One region of the Ewingella allii genome, then DNA from elsewhere that is predicted to be linked to it. Evidence: predicted binding sites of a transcription regulator. Region 1 holds the regulator's gene; each other region holds the start of a gene.
What was found. Region 1 encodes PurR, which represses purine synthesis genes. Its sites were predicted from a motif close to CANGCAAACGTTTGCNTG; they were not measured.
Positions count from the first base shown of each region.

Region 1 (7,270 bases):
AGCAGATAAATATTTTCAACCCACAGCATCCCCAGACAGCCCAGCGCGAACAGCGTCAGTCCGGCAATCAGTACCGGGCGGCGACCCATGCGATCGGAGAGTGGCCCCCAGACCAGTTGGCCAATGGCAAAGCCGCCTAAGAAGATACTGAGGCTGGCGCTGATCAGGCCCGGCGTGGTGACTAAGGAGGTTTGCATCGCGCTGAATGCAGGCAGGTACATATCGGTGGCTAAAAAGCCCAGCATACTCAGCCCGGCGAGGTAGAGCATAAATCCAAAGGAGGGTTTCATTTTTCTCTTCTTAGATGCGATGTATCAATGACGTTACGTGGTGGCAAACAAATGCAGGAAAACTCCTGAGAAGTTTAAGTGTTTGGTAAAGGCGTTGTGAAACGCTAATATTTGCAGTGTTCTATCAAAAATATTGAAAGCAAGCCGGGGGCGAATGAAATGTGGTCAGAATACTCGTTAGAAGTGGTAGACGCCGTGGCGCGCACCGGCAGTTTTAGCGCGGCAGCCGTGGAGCTGCACCGCGTGCCCTCGGCGGTGAGTTATACCGTCCGCCAACTGGAACAGTGGCTGGCCGTGCCGCTGTTTGAGCGCCGCCATCGCGATGTGGAATTAACCCCGGCCGGGCAGGTTTTTGTCGAGGATGCGCGGTTGCTTATCAAAAAAATGATGGCGACCCGCCGCCAGTGCCAGCAGGTGGCAAATGGCTGGCGCGGCCAGCTCAGCGTGGCGGTTGACCGTATAGTTAAGCCAGAAAGGGCGCGGCGGCTAGTGACGGATTTCTATCGCACCTTCCCGGACACCGAGCTGATTATTCATTCCGAAGTGTTCAACGGCGTGTGGGATGCGCTGGTTGATGGCCGCGCTGACGTCGCCATCGGCGCCACCCGCGCGGTGCCCACCGGCGGGCGTTTTAGCTTTCGCGACATGGGCTTTATGGATTGGCACTGCGTGGTCAGCCCGAGCCATCCGCTGGCGGCGTTGCCCGCGCCGCTGATTGACGACCAGCTGCGAGAGTACCCCGCGCTATGTCTGGAAGACACCTCGCGTAGCTTACCCAAGCGCGATACCTGGACCTTGGATAATCAGCGTCGGCTGGTGGTGCCGGACTGGACCTGCGCCATTGAGTGCCTGTGCGCGGGGCTGTGTGTCGGCATGATGCCCGTCCATATGGTGGATAAATGGCTCGAGCAGGATAAGCTTCGCGTTTTGCAACTGGCTACGGATTTCCCGGAAAGCGCCTGCTGCCTGACGTGGGACCAAAGCAATCAGTCGCCCGCGCTGGCGTGGCTGCTGGACTATCTCGGCGACAGTGAAACCATGAATCAGGAGTGGTTGCGCAATTAAAAACGCCTGCATGGGAGCAGGCGTTGGTCGGTTCACTATTTTATTCGCGGCGCGCTATTAACGACGATAGTCGCGATACGGGCCGTCGGCCACTGAGCGGCGCTCAACCAGTTTCGGATGAACCTCGATGGTTTGCGACTCTTCGCGCTTGCTGACAATACGGTCGAGCAGCATGGTGAAGGCCATCTCGCCCAGACGCTCTTTCGGCTGGTGGATGGTGGTCAGGGCTGGAGAAAAGTAGCGCGCGTTACGCACGTTATCATAGCCGATCACCGAAATGTCTTGCGGCACGCGCAGGCCCATTTCGTCAGCGGCACAGATTGCCCCCATCGCCATCACGTCGCCGCCGCAGAAAACGGCGGTCGGGCGCTGCTTCTGCATCAAAATCTTGTGCATCGCCTGATAGCCGGATTCCGGCTCGAAATCCCCTTGCACTACCCACTCTTCGCGCAGCGGAATATTGGCTTCGGTTAAGGCTTTGACGAAGCCCTGGAAGCGACCGCCGCCGGTGTTGCGGGCTAGCTGGCCGGGGATCACGCCGATATCGCGATGACCGCGTTCAATCAGATAGCGCCCGGCCATGTAGCCGCCTTCAAAGGCGTTATCAATAATGCTGTCGGTGAAATTCTTGCGCGCTTCGCCCCAGTCCATCACCACCATAGGGATGGAGCGATACTCTTCGAGCATGTCCAACAGGGCGTCCGGGTATTCGGCGCACATCACCAATAAGCCGTCGACGCGCTTTTGCGCCAGCATCGCCAGATAGGCCTGTTGCTTATCGAGGTTATTGTGCGAGTTACATAAAATCAGCGTATAGCCTTTGGCGAAGCAGCTATTTTCAACGGCTTCGATAACTTCGGCGAAGTAGGGCGCTTCGCTGGAGGTTGCCAACAAGCCGATAGACTTGGTGTTATTAACCTTGAGGCTGCGAGCCACGGCGCTAGGCGAGTAGTGCAGCTCTTTAATGGCAGTCTGCACGGCGGCTTTAGTTTCTTCGGCGACGAAACGTGTTTTATTGATGACGTGCGACACGGTAGTGGTGGAAACGCCAGCCCGCTTTGCGACATCTTTTATCGTTGCCATGAAAAGAATGACTCCTGTACCGACGTGCTCTGGCACGTTAGCATTATGTTAATCGTTTGCTTGCGTGGATTTGACTGCTGAACAATAAAAGCGCAGTGAAATCGTTGGTGGGTTTTTCAGAAAAGGACAGCTGTCTGAAAGAACATCGGGATGAATCGACCGGCACGCAGCGTGGTAACCGCGAATTTTCTCTTATATCGCGGAAAAGGGGAAGTAAAAAGTCTTGTTAAGGCAGGGAATGATCACGAGATTTTAGCGGGAAACTGTGAGAAACTGCTTTGGCACACAAACTGTATGGCTTACGGCGTGGCCGCATTTGATCCACAAGGAGTTTTCATGGACAGCAATCTGAAATTCGCATTGATCACGACAGTCGGCGCATTGGCAATGATTTTGGCCTTTAGCTTCACGGCGGTAATGCACTAATCCTCTCATTCCGAGTAGGGCTTAGGCGCGTTAAACCGTGTTCGGTTCTAGTTAGAAAAGTTAAATAAATAGAGAAAAGGGCGACCCCATCACTGGGATCGCCCTTTTTGTTTTCGTCTTGCTGTGCTCGAATTTGACTCAACAATTTCATAAGCGTTTCGTTAAATGCTATTCAGTGACTGATTAGCGGTGGGGCCGACTTAACGAATCGTTTTAGGCGTCATGACGCGACGCGCGCCAACATAGTGATCTTGCCAGTAATCGTCACCCAAGGAGGTGATTTTAATATCTTCACCGGTTCGCGGTGACTGGATAAACTTGCCGTTGCCGAGATACACGCCCACGTGGTCTGCTGCGCCGCGCTTGCTGATCCTGAAGAAGACTAAATCGCCACTCTCCAGTTCACCGCGTTTAACCGGCGCCGCGTCACGAAGGTGGTACATTTCGTTAGCGGTGCGCGGCATTTTAATGCGAATCAAATCTTTATAGGCGTAATACACTAAACCACTGCAATCAAATCCGGTATTCGGTGAAGTCCCACCCCAGCGATAAGGTTTGCCAACCTGATGCATCAACTTGGTCATCGCTGTTTGCTGCGCGTGTTGGTAACGTTTTTTGTGCGCGGCGCTTAATGTTATGGGTTTACTGTTTTTTGCCAGAACGTCTTTGTCACCTCGGTGACGCCCGTAAGCTTTTTTGCCGTTCTTTTTGGTTTCGTTCTTGGCCAGCGTTCGACTTTCTTTTTTGGTTTCGGTTTTGCGTAACGCGACTTTGGTGATTTTCTTTTCAGCTCGCTGATGGTGAGCAAGCTTGGCCGGTGCGGCCTTTTTCGTTTCTTTCGATTCTTTCGTTTTACTGGTTTTGGTTTTTTCTTCTTTTACCGGCTCTGCCTTGGACTTTTTACTGGTCTTGGCCACGGCTTTTCGCTTTCGGCGCTCATCGGGTTTAGCCTGACTCACGTGGCTTTTCTTATGATCGGCGGAAACGTTAGCGTTTGGCGCTGCGTGCGCCAAATTAAGAAATAGCTGGGTAAATAGCAGTACGGAAAGCGTAATCAATAAACGCATGGCGTCGTTACCAATATTGGCCCAAAGTTAAACATCATAGATGTCAGAGTATTGCCCAAATGAACCGGACAAAACAGCACGAAATGCCTCGATTCTAGATCATATTGTGAGAAAAAGTTAATAGCATTTTAAATGCTGAGAAAATAGTCATTAAACGGTTTTAAAAGCACCATATTTCAGTGAGTTGAAATAATGCTCTATGCCGTGCGGAAGGCTCATTCGGCAGTTAAATTTGTTAGGCAAAAATGTTATTCTGAATGACTGTTTATTTTTGCGACCTGTGAGGCATTTTAATAAAAATGGCACAGGCAGTTGAATAATGCATGGCGCAGTGGAGAAAAACCCTGCAAAAAATGGCGTTTTTATCCCATGCCAGCCATCGTTACAATAGAAGACAAGCGACAAAGGCTGCGGGTTCCCATAAGCAGCCTGCGCATAATGAGTAATGACCGTGACAGCCAGCTTTGGCTTGAGGAAGCAAGAAATGACCACACCAACTATTGAAAAGATCCAGAAGCAGGTTTCCGAAAACCCAATCCTTCTGTACATGAAAGGTTCACCTAAGCTGCCAAGCTGCGGTTTCTCTGCTCAGGCGGTTCAGGCTCTTTCTGCCTGTGGTGAGCGTTTCGCTTACGTTGATATCCTGCAAAACCCAGATATCCGTGCTGAAATGCCAAAATATGCTAACTGGCCAACCTTCCCGCAGCTGTGGGTAGACGGCGAGCTGGTTGGCGGTTGCGACATCGTGATTGAAATGTACCAGCGCGGTGAGCTACAGCAGCTGATCAAAGAAACTGCTGAGAAATACAAATCTTCTGAAGAGCAGCAACCTGAGTAATTTCAGGCTCCCGCTGTAATAGCAGAGCAAATAAAAAGAGCGGCCATCTGAGCCGCTCTTTTTTTATCTGTCGAATTCCGCCAAGCCCACTTATTCAGCCTGACTGTCTGTCTCGCTCGGCGCTGCAGTCTCATCGCCCACCGGCAGTGGCCAGCCACCAAGACGCTTCCAGCGGTTTACCAGTTCACAGAACAGCTTGGCCGTCTGCTCGGTGTCATACAGCGCCGAGTGCGCCTGGCTGCTGTCGAACACCATGCCGGCGCTGATACAGGCTTTCGCCAACACCGTCTGTCCGAGCACCAATCCGCTGAGTGCGGCGGTATCGAAAGTGGCAAAAGGGTGGAAAGGGTTGCGTTTCAGCCCGGCGCGCTCTGCGGCAGCCATCAGGAAGCTGTGATCGAAGTTGGCATTGTGCGCCACGATGATCGCCCGATTGCAGTTCTGCTCTTTCATTCCCTTGCGAATGGCTTTGAAAATCGCGTGTAGCGCATCATATTCGCTCACCGCGCCGCGCAGGGGGTTGGTCGGGTCTATGCCGTTAAAGGCCAGCGCCTCCGGTACCAGAATGGAACCCTCGAAAGGCTCGACGTGGAAATGCAACGTTTCGTCGCTCTCCAGCCAACCCTCGTCATCCATCTTTAACGTAATGGCGGCAATTTCTAGCAGCGCATCGGTCTGGGCGTTAAATCCTGCGGTTTCAACATCGATAACTACGGGATAAAAACCACGAAATCGGCCTCTCAGGGCGTTAATGTCACTATTCTCGGCCATTAGTTTCTTATCTTCATCGAATTCAGCCGGCATTATGACAAATTTTTCTGTCAGTTGCAGGAGGGGAGGAAAAAAGGGCAACAAAAAAGGGCGCTTATGCGCCCTTGATAGCGGAAGGCGGGATTAGTGACCCAGACCTTGACCCGCATGTTTAGATTCGATCAGCTCGATTTTGTAGCCGTCCGGGTCTTCGACGAAAGCGATGATGGTAGAACCGCCTTTCACCGGGCCGGCTTCGCGCGTCACGTTACCACCGGCTTTACGAATGTCTTCGCAAGTCTGGGCAACGTTATCTACGCCAAGAGCGATATGACCATAGGCCGTGCCGAGATCATAGCTTTCGACGCCCCAGTTGTAAGTCAGTTCGATCACTGCACCTTCGCTTTCATCGGTATAACCAACAAAGGCCAGAGAGTATTTGTATTCAGTATTTTCGCTGGTACGCAGCAGGCGCATGCCCAAAACATCGGTATAGAAACTGATTGAGCGTTGCAGGTCGCCAACGCGAAGCATGGTATGAAGTAAGCGCATAAATTCCTCTGAATGCAGGGGTAAGTAATAGATAACAGACTAACTGATATTCGCTATTCAGGCAAAAAAAGCGGCAGCCGGAGGGGCGGCTGCCGCAAGGGTCGATTTTTTGCACTAATGGCTTTTAAACCAACCCGTTAGTTACTCTTCGTTTTATAAGAACTCGCCGTTTTTATTGCGACTCGCGGTTTTTATAACGTCGGGTAGTCAGTGTAACCCTGAGCGCCGCCGCCGTAGAAAGTCTCTGGCTGTGGTTCGTTCAGTGGTGCATGGTTTCTCAGACGTTCAACCAAGTCTGGGTTTGCAATGTAGCTGCGGCCAAACGCCACGGCGTCAATGAAACCTTTTTCAATCAGGTCTTCGCCTTTCTCTGCGGTGTAAGCACCCGCGCCGACAATCACGCCTTTATAGTGGGCGCGGATCGCTGCACGGAACTCGTCAGAGTAAGGCTTGCCACCTGCCCAGTCTGGTTCAGAAATGTGCAGGTATGCCAGATTGCGTTTGTTCAGCTCATCGAGCAGGTACAGCGCGGCTTGTTCTTGATCTTCGCCATTGTCCAGACCGTTGAACGGGCCGAGTGGAGAAATACGAATACCCACGCGCTCTGCGCCAATCTCTTCGATAGCGGCATCAACCACTTCCAGCGTCAGGCGGGTGCGGTTTTCGATGCTGCCGCCGTACTGGTCGGTACGGTTGTTAGAAGCCGGAGCCATGAACTGGTGCAACAGGTAGCCGTGCGCGGCGTGCAGTTCGATGTAGTCGAAATCTGCTTCACGAGAGCAGGCCGCTGCGTGGCGGAAATCATTGATGATGCCTGGGATTTCGCTCAGTTCCAGCGCGCGTGGCGTCGGGGTGTCAACGCGAACGGCGTTGCCCTGTGCATCACGCAGGCTGGTACGGGTGTTGGCATTGATAGCCGAGGCCGACACCGGAGTTTGGTGGTCTGGCTGCACATCGTTGTGCGAAATACGGCCGGTGTGCCACAATTGAACGGCGATATGGCCGCCTTTGGCATGCACGCCAGCCACGATTTTTTTCCATGCAGCAGTCTGCTCTGGGGTGTGCAGGCCCGGTGCGCCAGCATAGCCTTTCGCCTGGAATGAAACCTGAGTCGCTTCAGTGATGATCAAACCTGAAGTGTGGCGTTGGCCATAATATTCACCCATCAGTGGGGTAGGGATATCACCCGGCTCAATGCT
Region 1 is NZ_JAWUDN010000001.1:678,170-685,439, forward strand. It holds gene punC (purine nucleoside transporter PunC) at 1-290, opposite strand, end outside; gene punR (DNA-binding transcriptional activator PunR) at 450-1,355, shown strand; gene purR (HTH-type transcriptional repressor PurR) at 1,413-2,438, opposite strand; gene cydH (cytochrome bd-I oxidase subunit CydH) at 2,589-2,864, shown strand; gene SBO83_RS03315 (NlpC/P60 family protein) at 3,065-3,931, opposite strand; gene SBO83_RS03320 (Grx4 family monothiol glutaredoxin) at 4,416-4,769, shown strand; gene rnt (ribonuclease T) at 4,860-5,573, opposite strand; gene gloA (lactoylglutathione lyase) at 5,664-6,071, opposite strand; gene SBO83_RS03335 (alkene reductase) at 6,263-7,270, opposite strand, start outside.

Region 2 (7,270 bases), 130 kb from region 1:
CCATAGACCAGCAGCGGGTTGCTGTTGGGTTTGAAGGTATCACGGCGGTATACCAGCGAAACCGGCACTTTCACGCCGTCGCGCGCGGTTACCCAAACGCGCTCGCTGCGGTAGTTGGCCGCGTCGAAATCTTTCACTTCCTGCTGCTTCAATAGCCTGCGCTCGCCAGTGTCCAGATTCAGCTCAAACAGCGAGCTTGGCGTGGTCATTGAGGAGTAGCCGTAACGCAGCAGCGCGGTGTCCGGCTCTGGGTTGTAGGCCAGCCAGGTCACATAGGTCGGGTCATCAAAGCTTAGGGACTTCTCTTCACCCGTCGCCCAGTGGATCTGGCGCAGGTTGGTCAGCCCCTGCTCGCGCTCTTCCACCACCAGCCAGCCGCGGAACAGGCTAAAGCCCTCCAGCATCACCGCCTCGCGCGGGGCGATCAGCGTCTGCCAGCTGGCTTCGTTGTTATCGGCGCTTTTGTATAAACCGAAGTTTTTACCGTCTTTTGGCGCGGCGATGTCGCGGTTCGAGCGAATGTAGAAATGGCCCTGGTAGTGGTCCAGCCCGTATTCATGGTCTTTACGGCGCGGCACGAATACCTGCGGCTTGGCCTGCGGGTCGTTGGCGTCTAGCAGCAGCACTTCGGAGGTGGTGGTGCTGTCGAGATGAATAATCACATATTGGTCGGAGGTGGTTTTATCCAGACCGACGTAGAAAGTGTCATCTTTCTCTTCATACACCAGTTGGTCGTTTTTCGGATCAGTGCCGACGGTGTGACGGTAAACCTGATACGGCAACAGGGTCTTTTTATGTTTGCGCACGTAATACAGAGTCTGGGAATCGTTGGCCCACTCGCTGCCTGCGGTGTTTTTCAGCAGGTCATCGTTCCAGCTCTCATCCTGCAAATTCTTGATGCGAATGTCATATTGGCGGCGAGAGAGAAAATCTTCCGAGACGGCCATTAGCTTGTTGTCTGGGCTGATATCCAGACCGCCCAGCGTGTAGAACTCGCTGTCGCTGGCGCGCTCATTGCCGTCAATCAGCGTCTGCCACTGCTCGCTCTCGGCGGCTGGCTGGCGCAGATAGATCGCGTATTCATTGCCCGGCTCGTAGCGGGTCTGATAGCGGTAGCCGTGTTTGACATAAGGTACCGAGTGGTCCTGCTGCGCGATGCGCGCTACCATCTCTTGATACAGGGTTTCACGCAGCGCCTGATGGGGTAACAGCGCCTGTTCGGTATAGGCGTTTTCCGCCTGCAAATAGCTCAGCACGTCGCTGTTGGCGCGGTCATCGTCACGCAGCCAATAGTAATTATCGACACGGTCTTCACCGTGGATGGATAGCGTTTTAGGGCGTTTTTCAGCCTTTGGAGGTGTGATCATCAGGCTTTCTCTCAATATTCTTGAAGGTTTATGCAGAGTGACAGGTTTATTTTGCGAAACCAAGCACTAAGCGGGCAAGCGAGGTGGGGAGCAGGAAACAGCAAGAGTAAGCGCCGTCGGGCAAGGTGCCGAGGCGCTTTAAGCAGAATTAGTGCGGCGTGCCGTAGGTGATCTGGCCAATCTGGCAGTTAAGCGTTACCGGATAGGTTTTCTCAGCGCGGTTACCGCGCGCTTTCACCGGAACGCTCCAGTTGGCGCTGTCGCCCGTAATGCTGTCGGGGGAGATCCACACTACCGGCGTTGAGGTGCCGAGCAGTTTTTTATCTTCGTCCCAACGGGTAATACGGTTTTGCAGAAAATCACGTTTTACCAGAGCGGCCACTTCATCCTTGCTGGCATTGTTGCAAGGCGCGATGGTTATGGTGCGACTTTGCTGCTCCGAGGTCTGCGCGGCCTGCGCTGCGCCACTCAATCCTGCTACTGCCACCACTGCGCTAAGAATTAATTTGTTCACGTTTCGCCTCCCGAATGCGGATTCTGTCCCTGACCGAACGCTGCATTAAGCGATATCCTTGCTTAATGCAGGGTCATATTTAACAGGCACATGTTAATCTATGACAAGATCATAACACAACGTTAACATGGCGGCGGCGCGAACTTATTTCTCGGCTGCTGGCTTATCGCAGGATAATGGCTTTGCAGCTTTTGCCTTTGATTTTGCCTTCCTGCAAGCGTTGCAGGGCTTTCTTGGCGCTTTTCTGGCGAATCGCTACATAGGCGTGAACCGGGAACATATCGATTTTCCCCACTTCTGCCGCCGTCAGCCCGGCATCACCCGTCAAGGCACCGAGAATATCGCCGGGACGGATCTTGGCTTTGCGGCCGCCGTCGATGCACAGGGTGGCCATTTCTGGGTCCAGCGCCACTGGCGTTGCCGACATGACCTGCGCGGCAGGCTGCCAAACCACGGCCTGACGGGTGTAATCTTCCAGCGCGTGAACGCGCACCATCTCCTGCGGCGTGACCAGACTCACCGCCAAGCCGCTGGTGCCTGCACGGCCCGTACGGCCTACGCGGTGGACGTGGACTTCCGGATCAAACGACAGCTCATAGTTGATCACCAGACTCAGCTGTTTGATGTCCAAACCGCGCGCGGCGACGTCGGTCGCCACCAGTACGCGGCAACTGCCATTGGCGAAACGCACTAATACGCGGTCACGGTCGCGCTGCTCGAGGTCGCCATTCAGCGCCAGCGCGCTAATGCCCTTGCCTGCCAGTGCTTCGTAAATCTCCTGGCAGTCGCGCTTGGTGTTACAGAACACCACGCAGGAAGCTGGCTGGTGCTGATACAGCACCGCCGTGAGCAGCGCCAGACGCTGGTTGCGGTCAGTTTCGATGAATACTTGCTTGATGTCGGCAATGTCATCTTCGCCTTCAATTTCAACTTTCACCGGCTGACGCTGGAATTTGTTGCTGATGCGCTCGATGCCTTCCGGATAAGTGGCGGAAAACAGCAGGGTTTGGCGATCTTGCGGCGCGTAGCTCACTACGTCTTCGATATCTTCGCTAAAGCCCATATCCAGCATGCGATCCGCTTCGTCCAGCACCAGCACCTTCAGCTGATCCAGCTTAAGCGTGCCTTTACGCAGGTGCTCCTGAATACGGCCCGGCGTGCCGACGATGATATGCGCGGGATGCACCAGAGACTCAAGCTGAGGTCCGATAGCCTGGCCGCCGCACAGGGTCAAAATTTTAATGTTCTGGGTGAAGCGTGCCAGACGGCGTAGCTCTTTGCTGACCTGATCGGCCAGTTCACGGGTTGGACAGAGCACCAGCGACTGGGTCACGAATTGCCCGACGGTGATTTTATCCAGCAGCCCGATGCCAAACGCGGCCGTTTTACCGCTGCCCGTTTTGGCTTTGGCGCGGACGTCCTGCCCTTGCAGGATAGCCGGTAAAGACGCGGCCTGAATGGGGGTCATTTCGGCATAACCCAGCTCGGACAAGTTAGATAGCTGCTCGGCGGGCAGTGGCAGGACGGAGAATGAATGCGTGCTCAAGGCGATAACTCTTTATATAAGGCAGAAAATTCGGGGCAGCGACGGAAAAAACGGCGCCATGATTTGGGCTAAATGATAACAGAGAGACGGCCTGCCCGCCTTACTCAGCGAACGTCATGCACAAAAAAACCCGCACTAGGCGGGTTTTTCATGCTGCGCAGCGACAGATTGTCTGTCACTGCCCCGAGGTCAAGACGCTCAGGCGTTTTTGCTGTAAGACTTACAGTGCAACAACGTTAGCAGCGGACGGGCCACGTGGGCTGTCCTGAATGGTGAACTCAACGTTCTGACCTTCGGCCAGCGTTTTGAAACCATCGCTGTTAATTGCGGAGAAATGCACGAAAACGTCTTTAGAACCGTCGGCCGGAGTGATGAAACCGAAACCTTTGCTTTCGTTGAACCACTTGACCTGACCAGTTAACTTACTCATTTTTATATCCTTTACTATTTTAAAAGCATCCGCCTCGATCGCGAGTGCAGTGATATTAACGCATATTCAGCCGCCTCACGCAAATCGCACTCTTTGCCGCGCAATCGTTTTCGTCGCCTTTTTTTTCCGTTATAATGCGCCCGAACTGCTCACAGGGCGGCGAATTTGGCCTATGAATGCGCCATCAGCACACCTTTTCAACCACCACAGATCTGGGTACGAAGCTATGTTAACCATTGGTACTGCACTGCGCACCGGCGCGACTCGCGTCATGTTATTGGGTTCCGGCGAGTTGGGTAAAGAGGTCGCCCTTGAATGCCAGCGTCTTGGTCTGGAAGTGATTGCCGTTGACCGCTATGCCGATGCTCCCGCCATGCAGGTTGCCCATCGTAGCCACGTGATCAACATGCTCGACGGCGAGGCGCTGAAGCAGCTTATTGAGAGCGAACGCCCTGATTTCATCGTGCCTGAGATTGAAGCTATCGCCACCAGCATGCTGGTTGAGCTTGAGAAACAAGGCCACAACGTGGTGCCGACTGCCGAAGCCACGCGCCTGACTATGAACCGCGAAGGCATTCGCCGTCTGGCCGCTGAAACCCTGAAGCTGCCAACCTCTACTTATAAATTCGCCGACGACGAAGCCGCTTTCCGCGCCGCCGTCGATGAAATTGGCTACCCGTGCATCATCAAGCCGGTAATGAGTTCCTCCGGCAAAGGCCAGAGCCTGATCCGCAGCGAAGCGACATTACAGCAGGCGTGGGACTACGCCCAGCAAGGTGGCCGCGCCGGTGGCGGTCGCGTGATTGTGGAAGGTCTGGTGAAGTTTGATTTCGAAATTACCCTGCTGACCATCAGCGCGGTGGACGGCATTCACTTCTGCGCGCCAATCGGCCATCGTCAGGAAGATGGCGACTACCGCGAATCCTGGCAGCCACAGCAAATGAGCGAGCTGGCGCTGCAACGCGCCAAAGATATCGCCGAAAGCGTGGTGAAAGCCTTGGGTGGCAAGGGTTTGTTCGGGGTTGAGCTGTTTATCTGCGGCGATGACGTGGTGTTCAGCGAAGTCTCCCCGCGCCCTCACGATACCGGCATGGTGACCCTGATTTCTCAGGACTTGTCAGAGTTCGCTCTGCACGTGCGCGCCTTCCTCGGCCTGCCAATCAGCCAGATTCGCCAGTTCGGCCCGTCGGCTTCTGCGGTGATTTTGCCTGAGCTGACCAGCAACAATGTCACCTTTAGCGGGCTGGAAAATGCCTTGGTTGGCTCGAATCAGGTTCGCTTGTTCGGTAAGCCAGAAATCAGTGGCAAACGCCGTCTGGGCGTGGCGCTGTCTATCGGCGACAGCGTGGAAGAAGCCGTCGAAACCGCCAAGAAAGCCGCGGCGGCGGTGGTGGTTAAGGGCTAAACCTTTATCTGCTGAAGTTGAATGCAAAAAAACCGGGCCTGCGAAGGACCCGGTTTTTGTATCTCTTGCGCCCGGCTTCTCAGCCCGGCTAGGCATTATTCGTCTTCGTCATCAAAAATGACGGTGACGCGGTCGCCCTGATGCTTGGTGCGAATTTCGTCCGCCACCGTGGCAATGGCTTCGCCGCTGCTCATGCCGTCGGCCATCAATTGGCGGATACGGTCGGCGGCCTGTTCCTGTTCGCTATGTGAAAGTGAAGGCATACCTGTCAGCATGGGAGTGTCCTGTTTCTGGGTCATGAGGGAAATACGGTCAGCAATGTCGCCATTCAAGCGCCACTACAACGTGAAGGACCGCCAGTATACTCCTTCTTACTGCATTGGCCTATGCAGCTTTCAGGGGCGTAAATCTATGTTAGGATCGCCACCCTGTTCCAGCCCATTCGTCAGACATCGTGAAGCCATCCATGCAGCCTGCCCAGAATTACCGTTTACACGCGCTCCCTTACCATCCCGATGCCCTGCTGGCGCGGTTCGCCCCGCTCTCTGCTCAGCCGTGGGCCATGCTGCTGCACTCCGGCTCGGCAGATCACGCCCATAATCGCTTTGATATTTTAGTTGCCGATCCGTTGATCCGGCTGACTACCCGTGGCGATAGCACGGAGATTACCAGCGCAACAGGCACTCAGGTGAGCGACGCGGATCCGTTTCTGCTGATTGACCAGCAATTAGCCCTTTCGGGCCTGCGGGCCGAGTCGCGCGAAGATCTGCCGTTTCTCGGCGGCGCGCTGGGGCTGTTCGGCTACGATCTGGGCCGTCGGGTGGAAACCCTGCCGAACCTTGCCGAGCAGGACATTCAGCTGCCCGACATGGCGGTAGGCATTTATGACTGGGCGCTGATTGCCGATCACCAGTTGCAGCGCCTGACGTTGGTGTGCCACGGCGACATTCAGCAGCGTCTGGCATGGCTTGAATCTCAGACCCCGCCGGCGGAAAGCAGCGAATTTACGCTGCACGGCAACTGGCAAGCCAACATGAGCCGCGAGCAGTATGGCGCGAAGTTCCGCCAGATTCAGGAGTACCTGCACAGCGGCGACTGCTACCAAATCAATCTGGCGCAGCGTTTTTCCACCCGCTATTCCGGCGACGAGTGGCAAGCCTTCCTGACGCTGAACGCCGCTAACCGTGCCCCCTTCTCAGCCTTTATTCGCCTGCCGGATAACGCCGTGCTGAGCCTCTCGCCGGAGCGTTTCCTGTGGCTGGAGAACCAGCGCGTGCAGACGCGGCCGATCAAAGGCACCTTGCCGCGCTTAGCCGACCCGCAGGCCGATGCCCAACAGGCGCTGCGCCTCGCGGCGTCAGAGAAGGATCGTGCGGAGAATCTGATGATTGTCGATTTGCTGCGTAACGACATCGGCCGCGTCGCCACCCCCGGCAGCGTGCGAGTGCCGGAGCTGTTCGTGGTCGAGCCATTTCCGGCGGTACATCACTTAGTTAGCACCATCACCGCCGACCTCCCGGCGGCGTGCCACGGCAGTGATTTATTACGCGCCTGCTTCCCCGGCGGCTCTATTACCGGCGCGCCAAAAGTCCGCGCCATGCAGATTATTGAAGAGCTGGAGCCGCATCGCCGTAACGCCTATTGCGGCAGCATCGCCTATATTAGTTGTTGTGGCACGATGGACAGCAACATAACTATTCGCACCCTATTGACCGAGGGCGATCACATTTATTGCTGGGCGGGCGGTGGTATTGTGGCGGACAGCGTAGAACAGGCGGAATATCAGGAGACTTTCGACAAAGTGGCCCGAATTCTGCCTCAACTGGGAGAACCTAAGCATTGATGAGCCTTGAAAAAGCGACCGAGATGCCGCGTTATTCACCTGCGGTAGAAGAGTTCTTGCGCCGTTTCCAACTGCAACTCCCAGCCTCTGCGCCAGCCAAGGTGACGGGGAAACGTCAGGCGGCGGTGCTGATCCCGATCATCTGTCGCGAGCAGCCGACGCTGC
Region 2 is NZ_JAWUDN010000001.1:552,500-559,769, reverse strand. It holds gene SBO83_RS02735 (S9 family peptidase) at 1-1,367, opposite strand, end outside; gene yebF (protein YebF) at 1,516-1,881, opposite strand; gene dbpA (ATP-dependent RNA helicase DbpA) at 2,045-3,427, opposite strand; gene cspE (transcription antiterminator/RNA stability regulator CspE) at 3,648-3,857, opposite strand; gene purT (formate-dependent phosphoribosylglycinamide formyltransferase) at 4,084-5,262, shown strand; gene SBO83_RS02710 (YoaH family protein) at 5,358-5,537, opposite strand; gene pabB (aminodeoxychorismate synthase component 1) at 5,729-7,105, shown strand; gene SBO83_RS02700 (CoA pyrophosphatase) at 7,105-7,270, shown strand, end outside.
Region 2: a site for PurR is predicted at 3,955-3,972, ahead of purT (formate-dependent phosphoribosylglycinamide formyltransferase). Genes of this name have one in related genera too.

Region 3 (7,270 bases), on a different contig from region 1:
GCCGGTGGCGCAAAACCACGCAGACCGTCGTTAGCCCCCAGCTCAATCAGCACCCAGCGCGGCTGATGCTGTTTCAACAGCGCGGGAAGGCGAGCCAGCCCTTGTGCCGCAGTATCGCCACTAATACTGGCATTAATAATGGTGGGTTTACCTTCTTCTCTCTGCCACTTGTTATTTAGCAGGGTTGGCCAGGATTGGGCAACCGGAAGGCGATAAACCGCGCTTAAACTGTCTCCAACAATCAGTAACTTATCAGCTGCGGTGGCGCGAGCACTCAGCGTTGCAGCGACCAGCATTGATACAAGTAAAAGGAAAGGAAGATGCCAGCGGGAAACGTTCTTGAAGTTCATCATCTTAGTAAACACGTCGGTCAGGGTGAAAGTCAGTTAACCATCCTGTCCGGTGTGGAGCTGGTTGTCAAACCGGCGCAGACCATTGCGCTGATCGGAGAGTCGGGGTCAGGTAAGTCTACCTTGCTGGGTATTTTAGCCGGGCTGGATGATGGTACCGGGGGCGATGTGAAGCTGCTCGGCCAGTCTCTGACCGACATGAATGAAGAGGGCCGCGCCGCGCTGCGCGCCAAAAACGTCGGCTTTGTGTTTCAATCTTTTATGTTGGTGCCGACGCTCAACGCGCTGGAAAACGTCCAGCTTCCGGCCCTGCTGCGCGGTGAATCTGACGCCAATAGCCGCGCGCAGGCGGTGCAGCTTTTGCAGCAGTTGGGCCTGGGCGAACGCCAGCACCATCTTCCGGCCCAGCTTTCCGGCGGCGAGCAGCAGCGCGTGGCGCTGGCTCGCGCATTTATTGGCAAACCTAAACTGCTGTTTGCCGACGAACCGACCGGCAACCTCGACCGCGCCACCGGCGAGCGCATCGTCGACTTACTCTTCTCACTCAACCGCGACGCGGCAACCACGCTGATTCTGGTGACTCACGACGAGCAACTGGCGGCCCGCTGCCAGCGTCGTCTGCGCCTGCGTGACGGAAAATTGTGGGAGGAAGCATGATTTGGCGCTGGTTTTGGCGAGAGTGGCGCTCGCCTTCGCTATTAATCGTCTGGCTGGCTCTGACGCTGGCGGTGGCCTGCGTGCTGGCATTGGGCAGCATCAGCGACCGTATGGAAAAGGGGCTGAGTCAGCAAAGTCGTGATTTTATCGCCGCCGACCGCGTGCTGCGTTCCGCCCGGCCAATTACTGAAGCCTGGTTGCAGGACGCCGAGAAGCAGGGGCTGAAAGTCAGCCGCCAGCTCAGCTTCATGACCATGACTTTCGCCGGAGACACGCCGCAGCTGGCGGATGTCAAAGCGACCGACCTTGCCTATCCGCTTTATGGCGATTTGCAAACCCAGCCGCCGGGCGTGAAGCCTGAGCCGGGCACCGTGCTGGCCGCGCCGCGCCTGATGGCGCTGCTTAATGTGAAAGTGGGCGACAATTTAGAAGTCGGCGATTCGACTTTTAAAATTGCCGGAGAAATTGTTCAGGAGCCGGATTCCGGCTTCAACCCGTTTCAGACTGCGCCACGCCTGATAATGAATCTGGCGGATGTGCCTAAAACCGGCGCGGTGCAGCCGGGCAGCCGATTGACCTATCGCTATATGTTTGCCGGTTCGCCGCAGGACATTCAGACCTACGGCGATGCCATCAAGGGCCTGCTGAAGCCCGACCAGCGCTGGTACGGCATGGAAGAGTCTGAGGGCGCGCTGGGCAAATCCTTGCAGCGTTCTCAGCAGTTCTTATTGCTGTCGGCGCTGCTGACGCTGATGCTGTCGATTGCCGCCGTGGCCGTCGCCATGGGCCATTACTGCCGCAGCCGCTATGACTTGGTGGCGGTGTTGAAAACCCTCGGCGCGGGCCGCCGTTCGCTGCAAAAACTGATTATCGGCCAGTGGGTGGCGGTGCTGCTGTTGGCGGCGGTGTCTGGCAGCGTGATTGGTTTACTGTTCGAAGCCTTGCTGATGAAGATGCTAACGCCAGTGCTGCCAACCGCCTTGCCGCCGTCGGGCGTTTGGCCGTGGATCTGGTCGATGGGCTCTTTGTTGGTGATCTCCCTGCTGGTGGGGGCGCGCCCTTACAAACAGCTGCTGGCGACCCAGCCGCTGCGCGTACTGCGCAATGACGTTGTCGCCAATGTCTGGCCGCTGCGCTGGTTTATTCCGGTGATGCTGCTGATTGTGGTCGGCCTGCTGGCGGCGCTGGTTGGCGGCAGCACCTTGCTGTGGTCACTGCTGGCGGGCGTGGTGGTTCTGTCGCTGCTGCTCGGCGCGATTGGTTGGGGCAGCCTGCTGCTGCTGCGCCGCGTCACCGTCGGCAAGCTGCCGCTGCGGCTGGCTATCAACCGTCTGGTGCGCCAGCCGTGGGTGACGCTCAGCCAGCTGGCGGCGTTCTCCATGTCCTTTATGCTGCTGGCGCTATTGCTGGTGCTGCGCGGCGACCTGCTCGACCGCTGGGAGCAGCAACTGCCGCCGGATAGCCCTAACTACTTCCTGCTGAACATCACCAAGGATCAGATCCCGCAGGTGACGGAATTCCTCAACCAGCATCAGACCAAGCCGGAGGAGTTCTACCCGATCGTGCGCGTGCGGCTGACCAAAATTAACCAGCAGGTGTCGACGGATATCATCAAACCGGACGATGCTGCCGGTGAGGCGGTCAACCGCGAGCTTAACCTGACGTGGATGCAAGGCTTGCCGGATCACAACCCGCTGGTGGCCGGCGACGGGCCGCCGAAGACTGGCGAAGTGTCGATAGATGAAGGGCTGGCGGGGCGTCTGGGCGTGAAGCTTGGCGATACGCTGACCTTCAGCGGCGACACGCAGGACTTCAGCGCCAAAATCACCAGCCTGCGCAAAGTGGACTGGGACAGCCTGCGGCCGAACTTCTACTTTATCTTCCCGCCTGGCGCGCTGGATGCTCAGCCACAAAGCTGGCTGACCAGCTTCCGCTACGAAGGGGACGCCAAGGCGATCACCCAGCTTAACCGCCAGTTCCCGACCCTCAGCCTGCTGGATATCGGCTCGATTCTGAAACAGGTGGGGCAGGTACTTCAGCAGGTGAGCCGCGCGTTGGAAGTGATGGTGATTCTGGTAATGCTGTGCGGCGGATTGCTGCTGCTGGCGCAGATTCAGGTTGGCATGCGCCAGCGCCGTCAGGAGCTGATCGTGTACCGCACGCTGGGAGCCAGTAAGAAGCTGCTGCGCGGCACCCTGTGGTGTGAATTCGCGGTACTAGGACTGGTCGCGGGGATTGCCGCCGCCGTGGGTGCCGAAGCCGCGCTGTGGCTGCTGACGCGCAAAGTGTTTGATTTCCCTTGGGAGCCGAACATGGTGCTGTGGTGGTCGGTGCCGCTCATCAGCGCGATTTTGCTGTCACTGTGTGGCGGTTGGATGGGCGTGAGATTACTGCGGGGAAGGGCGCTGTTCAGAGCTTACGGCAACTGACTTACGGTAATTGAATTACAGTAAATAGTTAAACGGCTCCCTCAGGGTTGGGGGAGCCGTGCCAATCAGAGCTTCGCCAAGGCCCAGTCAATGCCGCTGGCGTATTCCACTGGTAACAGCGGAATAAGCGATTTCAGGTTATCTTTCAACAACTCCGCGCTGGCGTCATTGAGGTTGAGATGCCCGACTTTGCGCCCGGCGCGCACTTCCTTCTCATACCAATGCAGGTTCACCAGCGGCAGGCTCAGCCACTCGTTGGAGACATCTGTACCAATCAGATTGACCATCACCGACGGCGTGCTGACCACCGGCTTAGGCAGCGGCAGGCCGAGAATGGCGCGTAAATGCATTTCGAACTGGCTATAGGACGCGCCGTTTTGCGTCCAGTGGCCACTGTTGTGCACGCGCGGAGCCAGCTCGTTGATCAGCAAGCCTTCGCTCACCACGAAGCACTCCATCGCCATCACGCCGACATAGTTCAGCTCGTTGAGGATGGCGGCCAGCATGCTTTCAGCTTGCTGTTGCAGCGCGGCGTCAGGGGTAGGCAGAGCGACACTGGTGCGCAGAATGCCGTCCTGATGCAGGTTGTGAGTTAGGGGGTAGAAGACGGTTTTGCCATCGTGGCCGCGTGCGCCTACCAGTGACACTTCACCCGAGAAGTTAATGCCTTGCTCGACAATGCACTCACCGTAGCAGTCGGCGGGCAGGGTCTGCTCTTCCCCAGCACGTAAGCGCCACTGGCCGCGACCGTCATAACCGCCGACGCGGCGTTTGACGATGGCTAATTCGCCAAGCTGGGAAAAGACCTGCGGCCATTCGGCGGCGTCAATCAGCAACTGCCAAGGGGCGGTGGCTAAACCGAGTTGGTCGAGTAACTGTTTTTGCGTCAGGCGGTCGGCCAAACGCGGGAAAATGTCGCGGTTCACAAAGGCGCTGTGGGTTGCCAACTCGCGAGTTAAGGCGGTTTCAGGCCAGCGCTCGATTTCAGCGGTGATCACGCTCTGCTGAAAAGGCACGGCTTCCGGTTCAGCGTCCAGCCCGACTGGGTAAACGGCAATGCCTAAAGGTTCACCGGCCTGACGCAGCATGCGGCCGAGTTGGCCATTTCCGAGTACGCAAACCGGCTTCATGCTTCCTCCCGAGGATCGGGATTGTTCAGCACTTCGTCAGTCTGCGCCTGACGCCATGCGGCGATATCTTGACCAATCTGCGCGTCGTGCAGCGCCAGAATTTGCGCGGCCAGCAGCGCGGCGTTGGCGGCTCCGGCTTTGCCGATAGCCAGCGTACCCACAGGGATACCGCGCGGCATCTGCACAATAGAATAGAGGCTATCAACGCCACTCAGCGCGGCGCTTTGTACCGGCACGCCAAGCACTGGCACCAGCGTTTTGGCCGCCAGCATACCCGGCAGGTGGGCTGCGCCACCGGCTCCGGCGATAATCACATCAAACCCGTTGGCAGACGCCTGTTCAGCAAAGCTAAACAGTTTGTCTGGCGTGCGGTGAGCAGAAACAACTTCGACATGGAAAGGGATATTCAGCGTCGTGAGGATCTCGGCGGCGAACTGCATGGTCGCCCAGTCACTTTTAGACCCCATAACAATCGCGATTTTGGCTGGGGTAACGTTGGATGACATGTCGGTAATGCTCCTGTGATAATCAGTAAGTAACGCGCAGAGGCCGCAAATCATATCATGCTCAACTGGCGAGGAAAACGGTTGCGTCGCGGGATTCCGTCGGTTTTATGGTGAGAAGTCAGCGCGAGATTTGTATAATCCATATCAATACGATTCTAAATAAATGAACTGGAAACTGATTTATGACCCAGGCTTTGTTGGCTCCGATTTATGATTTTTTGCATTGTGAAACCCCGGCGCGGTGGGTGGACGTGGCGCTGGAGAATCAAGAGATCATGCTGATTGACCACGCCAACTGTGAAAAGAAGGCGGCGGCCACCGCCATGAGCCTGATGACCAAATACGTCGAGCGCACCGAGCTGCTGTTCTGCGCCGCCCGCCTGGCGCGTGAGGAACTGCACCACTTCGAGCAGGTGGTGGAGATCATGCAACAGCGCAATATTCCCTATACCGTGCTGTCGCCGTCGCGCTATGCCAGCGGCATGATCAAGCATTCGCGCCATCACGATGAGCTGAATATTCTGGTGGATAGATTGATTATCGGGGCTTATATCGAAGCGCGTTCCTGCGAGCGTTTTGCCAAAATCGCGCCGCATCTTGATGAAACCCTGTCGCGCTTCTACACCTCGCTGCTGCGCTCCGAGGCGCGCCATTTCACGGATTATCTGGAGCTGGCGCAGCAGTACGCGGGGGAAGATATTAGCGAGCGGGTACAGTCTTTCGGGCGCATTGAAGCGGAGTTAATTCTGTCGCCGGATGAGCAGTTCCGCTTCCACAGTGGCGTGCCGGTCTAACTTCTACTCATCAGTTTATTCAGAATGGGAAGGTGATCAGCTCGACGCCCTCGGCGCTGACTTTGATCATCGATCCCTCTTCGTGCCATGCGCCCAGTACGGCGCGATGCCCGGTTTTGCCGTCTAGCGGCACATCGTGGACGGCGGGGCGGTGCGTGTGGCCGTGGATCATCCACTCAACGCCGTGGCTTTCCATTTCGGAGATCACCGCTTGCGGGTTGACGTCCATCACTTCTAACGATTTTCCGCTATTGGATGCTTTGCTGTTGGCGCGCATTTTGGCGGCAATGACTAAACGCCACTTGAGGGGCAGGGCGAGGAACAACTTCTGAATCAGCGGGTTATGCACTTTTTTGCGGAATTTCTGGTAACCCACGTCGTCGGTGCACAGGGTGTCGCCGTGCAAAATAAGCACCCGGCGGCCGTACAGCTCCAGCACTTTCTTCTCCGGCAATAGCTGCATCAGGCTGGCGCGGGCAAAGCGGCGTCCGAGCAGAAAATCGCGATTACCGTGGATGAAGAAACAGGGCACACCTTGCTGATGTAAGTCGTTGAGTGATGAGGCGATTTTGGCGTGCAGCGGCTCGGGATCGTCATCGCCAATCCAGGCTTCGAACAGGTCGCCGAGGATGTAAAGTGCGTCGGCCTGCGGCGCATCCTCACGCAAAAAACGCAGAAAACCGGCAGTAATTGCCGGTTCTTGTGCGCATAGATGGATATCTGCAATAAAAAACGTTGCCATTAAGACGACGGTTATTCGCTAACGGTAACGCTAGTGATGATCACGTCTTCTTGCGGAACGTCCTGGTGCATGCCGCTGCGGCCAGTTTTTACTTTTTTGATTTTCTCAACCACGTCCAGACCGTCGGTGACTTCTGCGAATACGCAGTAACCCCAACCCTGTGCGTTTTCGCCACGGAAGTTCAGGAAGTCGTTGTCTGTCACGTTGATGAAGAACTGCGCGGTAGCTGAATGCGGGTCATTGGTACGGGCCATAGCCAGCGTGCCTTTGGTGTTTTTCAGACCGTTATTCGCTTCGTTTTTGATCGGCGCATCGGTGTTTTTCTGGTTCATGCCTGGCTCAAAACCGCCGCCCTGGATCATGAAACCGTCGATGACACGGTGGAAAATGGTGTTGTTATAGAAGCCTTTACGGCAATAGTTCAGGAAGTTTTCAACGGTAACTGGCGCTTTATCCGCGAAGGTGTTGATAACAATGTCGCCGTGGTTGGTGTGAAAGGTAACCATAATAATCATCCTGCTTATGTTGATGTGTGCTCTCAGTGTGAGCCCCCAATATAGCCTTTTCTTATACCACAACTCAAAAGCAGGCGTCAGCCGTGGGTTTTAGTTGCTCGCTTTACGAACAAGGGTTGCCTGAGAATCGGCTTAGCCCTAACATTA
Region 3 is NZ_JAWUDN010000002.1:205,799-213,068, reverse strand. It holds gene tesA (multifunctional acyl-CoA thioesterase I/protease I/lysophospholipase L1) at 1-350, opposite strand, end outside; gene ybbA (putative ABC transporter ATP-binding protein YbbA) at 321-1,007, shown strand; gene ybbP (putative ABC transporter permease subunit YbbP) at 1,004-3,436, shown strand; gene purK (5-(carboxyamino)imidazole ribonucleotide synthase) at 3,502-4,566, opposite strand; gene purE (5-(carboxyamino)imidazole ribonucleotide mutase) at 4,563-5,072, opposite strand; gene SBO83_RS07670 (tRNA-(ms[2]io[6]A)-hydroxylase) at 5,255-5,866, shown strand; gene lpxH (UDP-2,3-diacylglucosamine diphosphatase) at 5,886-6,608, opposite strand; gene ppiB (peptidylprolyl isomerase B) at 6,620-7,114, opposite strand.
Region 3: a site for PurR is predicted at 5,143-5,160, ahead of purE (5-(carboxyamino)imidazole ribonucleotide mutase). Genes of this name have one in related genera too.

Region 4 (7,270 bases), on a different contig from region 1:
GATTCACGGTCTGATTGATGATGTCATCGACGCTGGTTGGGCGATGATAAAACGCCGGCACCGGCGGCATGATCACCGCGCCAAGCTCGGCGGCTTGCGTCATCAAGCGTAAATGCCCAAGGTGCAGCGGGGTTTCTCGCACGCAGAGCACCAGACGGCGGCTCTCTTTGAGCACCACGTCGGCGGCGCGGGTCAGCAGGCCGTCGGTGTAGCCATTGACGATGCCAGATAGGGTTTTAATCGAGCACGGCAGGATAACCATCCCTCCGGTGCGAAATGAGCCAGAAGAGATGCTGGCGGCAATATCACGGGAATCATGGACGACGTCGGCCAGTTGCTGCACGTCGCGCAGCGTCAAATCGGTTTCCAGCGTTAAAGTCTGGCGGGCGGCATTGCTCATCACCAGATGGGTTTCGATCTCCGGCACGCTTTGCAGCACCTGAAGAAGTCGAACACCAAAAATTGCGCCACTCGCGCCGGAAATGCCGACAATAAGTCGTTTCATGAGACTGCCTCTGAAAAGTTGCACTGAATTCAGCGCCAATACTGACATAAAAAAACGCACCCGCCCAAGATGAATTGGACGGGTGCGTGATAGCGGCGACAACTTGGCATATCTCTGTTAGAGCTTACCTTGGCGAAACTTAGCCTTCGTTGTGCATTTCCAGATTTTCAGCTTCCTGCTGGCCGCGTAACGCCTGGGCGTCGTCGTTGCGCAGGGCTTCGAGATATTCGAGGTAGTTCTGATCCACGTCTTTGGTAACGTAAACGCCGTCAAACACGGAACATTCGAACTGCTCGATATCCACGTTATCTTCTTTTACTGCCGCAATCAGATCGCTCAGGTCCTGGAAGATTAACGCGTCGGCGCCAATCATCTGGTTGATTTCACTGACTTCGCGACCGTGAGCAATCAGCTCGTTGGCACTTGGCATGTCGATACCGTAAACGTTCGGGAAACGAATCTCAGGTGCCGCAGAGGCCAGATAAACGCGTTTCGCCCCGGCTTCGCGCGCCATCTCAACGATTTGCTGAGAAGTGGTACCACGCACGATGGAGTCATCCACCAGCAGCACGTTTTTATCTCGGAACTCAGCGCGGTTTGCGTTGAGCTTGCGGCGCACCGACTTACGGCGCTCCTGCTGGCCCGGCATGATAAAGGTACGGCCGACATAACGGTTCTTCACAAAGCCCTGACGATAAGGCTTGTCGAGGATACGGGCGATTTCCAGCGCGATATCGCAAGAGGTTTCCGGGATAGGAATGACCACGTCGATATCCAAATCTTCCCACTCACGAGCAATTTTCGCGCCCAGCTTCTCGCCCATGCGAACACGTGCGCTGTAAACGGAAATCTTGTCGATGAAGGAGTCCGGACGCGCAAAATAGACGTATTCGAACAGACATGGGTTGTACTGAGGGTTTTCAGCACACAGGCGGGTGAACAGCTGGCCTTTCTCGGTGATGTACACCGCTTCGCCCGGCGCGACGTCGCGCAGGAACTCAAAACCTAAGGTGTCGAGCGCCACGCTCTCCGATGCCACCATGTACTCATTGCGGCCATCTTCCAGAGTGCGTTTACCGATAACTAGCGGGCGGATCCCGTGCGGGTCGCGGAACGCCAGCATGCCGTGACCGATGATCATCGCGACGCATGCATAAGCACCGCGGATTTTCAGGTTCATGGCGGATACGGCAGCAAACACATTATCAGCTTCCAGCGGGTAGTGCTGGAAACGGTCGAGTTCACTGGCCAGAATATTGAGCAGAATTTCAGAATCAGAAGTGGTGTTAACGTGGCGGCGTTGGCCTTCGAACAGGTTACTTCTCAATTCGTGAGCGTTGGTCAGGTTACCGTTGTGGGCCAAGGTGATGCCGAACGGTGAGTTGACGTAGAAAGGTTGAGCTTCTGAAGCGCTGGAACTGCCAGCCGTAGGGTAGCGAACATGCCCAATACCCATGTTGCCCTGCAAGCGTTGCATATGGCGTGCTTCGAATACATCTCTCACCAGACCATTGGCTTTCCGTAAACGGAAGTTGTTATTAGCATCAATGGTGACGATGCCCGCAGCATCTTGCCCACGGTGTTGTAACACCGTTAACGCATCATAAATCGACTGGTTTACCGGCGCAAAACCGGCGATACCGACAATACCGCACATGTTGTCTTTTCCTCATCAGCGCTGCCAAAAACTAGAGATGTTTTGGCAAGAAACTCGACGTGCTCTGCAGGTAGTCAAAGAACCACCTGATGATATAACTGAACTGTGGGATCAACTGAGACTGTTTCCAGTCCTCACTTTGTGAAAAGCCGGTAAAGGTATCCAGGAAGAACAGCATCGCGGAAACAATCAGTACGCCACGCAGTGCGCCGAAACACACGCCTAGCACTCTGTCTGTGCCGGATAACCCGGTTCGCTCAACCAGTGAACCAATCACATAGTTGACAATTGCACCTACGATCAACGTCGCGATGAACAAGATGGCAATTGCGATCCCGTTTCGAACTAATTCATCTTCGAAACGTGTGAAATAGATGGCGAGATAGGGGTAATAATGGCTGGCAACGAAGAAGGCGCAAGCCCAGGTTACCAGTGATAAGGCCTCGCGAACAAAACCCCGGATCAGGCTAACTAAAGCAGAAAACCCAATTACCGCAATAATGACGTAATCAATCCAGACCATTAACGTATTCCAATGTATAGACCAGTAAAACCCGTCTCCTATCCATTTCGCGGCGAATTCTAACAGAAAAAGAAAACGTTTGCGTAGGGGAAATCTGCGGGTTAGGAAAATTATTAACAGCGATGAAAAAAACCTCAATCATCGCAGAAACCTATAAAATTCCGACCTCAGAATCTTATAGAAAAAGGGCACAAAACGCGTGCCCTTTCCGATTATTTCTTAAGATTTAAACCCAATTATTGGCGCAACCAGAGCGGCAAAAATGCAGGTTTATTTGCCTGCGCTATAAGAGCGCACCTGCCCGCTTAACCCACTGATCTGGTTTAGCTGCGGCAGAGAAGCCTCGAGTTTTTGCTTCGAAGCATCTGGCCCGACGAAGACGCGCGTGATCTGCCCCTGCACCGGCGTGCTTGGCACAGTGTAAGCGCGGTAGCCCGACAGGCGCAGGTTAGCGACAATCTCGCTGGCCTTGGCGGCATTCTTCAACGCACCGAGCTGGACAATATAAGCCTGACCGCTTGGCGCTTTCTCTTCCGCCTGCGGCTTGCTTTCAGCTTTCGGCGCTTCCGCCGCTTTTGGCTGCTCAACCGCCTTCGGCTGCTCTACCGGTTTGGTTTCAACCGGTTTTGGTTTCGGCTTTTCGACCGGCTTTGGTTTCTCAACCGGTTTCGCTTCCACCATTGGCTTCGGCTCAATGGTCTTCGGCTTGGTTTGGGTCTGATGCGTCGGCTGCGTCGCTTTCGGCTGCTCAGGGCGCTTGGTGACTGGCGCGACCACCGGCTCATCCGGCTGTGCATCGGTGTCATCAGGCAATTCCTGACCGCTATTGGCAGGCTGCGAGGCGATATTCCCCTGCCCCTTCACGGCTTCGCTCGCGCCTTCCGGCGGCTGGGCTGGCAAAGATTGCGTCACCGGCGGCGGCACGTCCCCTTGTTCTGGCGCGTCACCCGGCTTCGGTACCAGCGGAATGGACGCAAATTCATCTTCATAATGCTTTTTCTTGCCATCGAGCAGGCCGGGCAAAATGATCACGCCGAGCGCCACCAAAATAACCGTTCCGACCAGACGATTTTGAAACTTACTAGCCACTGGTTTTCCCCGCGTCTAAAGCAGCCATCACGTGCGCTACGGTATGAAATGATCCGCAGACAATCACAATATCCTGACTATCAGCATCCTGCATCGCCTGCTGCCAGGCGGAAACCACATCCGTGAACTGATACGCTTGCGTCAGATGCACAGAAAGTTCTTCTACACTGGCACCGCGCGGCCCTTCGAGCGGCGCGCAGTACCAAAAATCAATTTGTGGCGAGAGGCAAGCCAGGGTACCTGCAATATCTTTATCATGCAGCATACCGACTACCGCGCGCACTTTCCCGCCATTGCGTGGCAATTCGGATAAACGCCCAGCCAGATATGCCGCGGCGTGTGGGTTATGGGCCACATCCAAAATCAGACGCGGCGACTCGCTTACCGTCTGGAAACGGCCCGGCAACTGTGCCTGCTGCAAGCCACAGCGAATCGCCTCTTCGGCAACCTCTAACTTACTAAAGTGCAAGGCCGCCAGCGCCGTCGCGGCATTGGCGAGCGGAACGTTGGGCATCGGCAGATTAGCCAGTGACTTGCCCTCGACGGCCTGCCAGCTCCAGCTGTCGCCTTCCACGGCGTAGCGCCAGTTTTCACCCACGCGATACAGCTCGGAACCCTTCTCTGCGGCCACGTCAGCAATCGACTGCGGCATATCAGGCTCGCCAACCACGGCGGGTGTTTGACCACGGAACACGCCGGCTTTTTCGCGGCCAATACTTTCGCGGTCTGACCCTAACCAGTCAGTGTGGTCCAGCGCGATACTGGTTACGACAGCAACATTGGCATCCACGATATTGGTGGCGTCAAGTCGCCCTCCAAGGCCCACTTCGAGGATAACCACGTCCAGTTTGGCGTGCTTAAACAGCTGCAAAGCGGAGACGGTGCCGTACTCGAAATAGGTTAGAGGAATATCACCTCGACCGGCTTCAAGCGTAGCAAAAGATTGGCAATGTGCTTGTTCTGGCAGCTCTTCGCCCTGAATTCTGACCCGCTCGGTGTAGCGAACCAAATGAGGAGAGCTGTAGACCCCAACGCGCAACCCCGCAGCCATCAAGATAGCTTCCAGCGTGCGACAGGTGGTGCCCTTGCCATTGGTGCCAGCGACGGTGATGACAAAAGGCGCGGGTTGCAGCAAGTCGAGCTTAGCGGCGACCGCTTTAACACGCTTGAGACCCAGCTCTATCGCTTGAGAATGGAGGTTTTCGAGATAATAAAGCCACGCGGCCAAAGGCGACGTGGCTTGGGGAATAGGTAGATTCTGCATGAGTCTCGTTCAGCCAATGTTAGGTCCACTTCGACACTATACCCAAAGTCATTGAAGTTGCAGCAAGACTACAAACCAGATGAAACACGGCCCGTTGACCAAAGCGTGCGAGAGCTCCCGCACGCTCGAGATGACTGACCGGTTTCATCTCAGACTAATCAGGCATCCTGATGGTTGTCAGCCGCGTTGCCGCTGACTGCCGCCTGAACCACGTCCACTTTAGGCTCAGGCTGACCGGTTAATTTGGCCAGCACGCTGCCCAATTTAGGTCGCAGATCAGGACGGCGAACGATCATATCGATAGCGCCCTTCTCAATCAGGAACTCACTGCGCTGGAAGCCCGGCGGCAGTTTTTCACGAACGGTTTGTTCGATAACGCGTGGGCCAGCAAAGCCGATCAGCGCTTTTGGCTCAGCCACGTTGATATCACCCAGCATTGCCAGACTCGCCGACACGCCACCCATGGTTGGGTCAGTCATTACAGAAATGTACGGCAGGCCGCGTTCCTGTAATTTCGCCAGCGCAGCACTGGTTTTCGCCATCTGCATCAGGGACATCAGCGCTTCTTGCATACGCGCACCGCCACTGGCTGAGAAACAGACCAGCGGGCAATTATCTTCCAACGCCTGCTCTACCGCACGAACGAAACGCGCGCCAACAACAGAAGCCATTGAACCGCCCATGAAGGCAAATTCAAAAGCAGCAACGACGATTGGCATGCCGTACAGGGTGCCTTTCATGACAACCATGGCGTCTTTTTCGTCAGTTTCTTTCTGTGCTGCGACCAGACGGTCTTTATATTTTTTGGAATCTTTAAACTTCAGAACATCTTTAGGCTCAAGCTCGCTGCCTAATTCAACCTCGCTGCCTTCATCCATAAAGGTGAAGAGACGCATACGCGCAGACATGCGCATGTGATGGTCGCACTTTGGGCAAACCATGAGATTGCGTTCCAACTCGGCGCGGTAAAGTACCTGACCGCAGCTGTCACACTTAGTCCAGACACCCTCAGGAATGCTTGCCTTACGGGTTTGCGAGACGTTGCTCTTATTAAGAATTCGTTCAATCCAGCTCATCGATAACCTTTCTGTTTGAACCCGGCCGAAGCCAGTCCGCTGTTCATGCTGTAACAAGTCCCCTGAAACCTACCCAAAATCACCCGCCAGCACTGATGCCCAGTGGCATTCACCATGCAAAACGGAAGGGTTGTTCGCAGGAACAGACCATAAATGTCGCTCATTAAACCATAACGGCCCGACGCTGTGGATAAAAAACTGGTCGAACCCTCTGGTTTAATCTCTTTATATTTCCCAGCTTTGCTGCCTTAAGGCTAGCCTTGCTGACGCTTTTCCTTGGCTGCCGCACGTTTGTGCCGCCAAATTTCGATCACGCCCGGCAAAATCGAAAGCACAATGATCGCCACGATCAATAATTTCAGATTTTCCTGAACCACCGGCACGTTGCCGAAAAGGTAGCCAGCATAGGTAAATAACAGCACCCAAACTAGCGCACCAATCACGTTATAGGCCGCAAAGTGGCGATACGACATGCGCCCCATACCCGCAACGAAGGGTGCAAAAGTTCGTACGATTGGGACAAAGCGCGCAAGAATAATCGTTTTGCCGCCATGTTTCTCGTAAAACTTGTGCGTTTGATCCAAATAACTGCGACGGAATATCTTCGAATTCGGATTGCTGAACAAACGTTCACCAAACAGGCGGCCAATCGTATAGTTAATCGCATCACCCAGAATCGCCGCCACCACCATCAGGAACACCATCAGATGGACATTCAGATCATTGCCCGGCAAGGCCGCCAGCGCGCCAGCCACGAACAGTAAAGAATCGCCCGGCAGGAACGGCGTGACCACCAGCCCCGTCTCACAGAATAAGATCAGGAACAGGATACCGTAGACCCAAACACCATACTGAGCAACCAGCTCGGCTAAGTGCACATCGATATGTAAAATGAAATCAATAACAAGGTGGATGAAATCCATTTGATTTATCGCCTTTTTTAAGCGCCCGATGCGCAATGTTAATCAATAGAAAACCGTCTTCAGTCTTCTAAGAACAGCGGCCCCATATTCATTTTGGGTAAGCCAAACTTCTCCGGGTAATCCACTGAGACTAAGTACAACCCCTCAGCACGCGCGGTGGCAGCCGCCAAATTGCGGTCTTTGGCTGCTAACAGCTCGCCCATCCAGCTTTCGGGCTGGATCCCGGCACCGAT
Region 4 is NZ_JAWUDN010000009.1:51,161-58,430, reverse strand. It holds gene SBO83_RS17660 (UbiX family flavin prenyltransferase) at 1-505, opposite strand, end outside; gene purF (amidophosphoribosyltransferase) at 645-2,162, opposite strand; gene cvpA (colicin V production protein) at 2,194-2,685, opposite strand; gene dedD (cell division protein DedD) at 2,956-3,774, opposite strand; gene folC (bifunctional tetrahydrofolate synthase/dihydrofolate synthase) at 3,767-5,038, opposite strand; gene accD (acetyl-CoA carboxylase, carboxyltransferase subunit beta) at 5,197-6,114, opposite strand; gene SBO83_RS17630 (DedA family protein) at 6,369-7,037, opposite strand; gene truA (tRNA pseudouridine(38-40) synthase TruA) at 7,097-7,270, opposite strand, start outside.
Region 4: a site for PurR is predicted at 2,754-2,771, ahead of cvpA (colicin V production protein). Genes of this name have one in related genera too.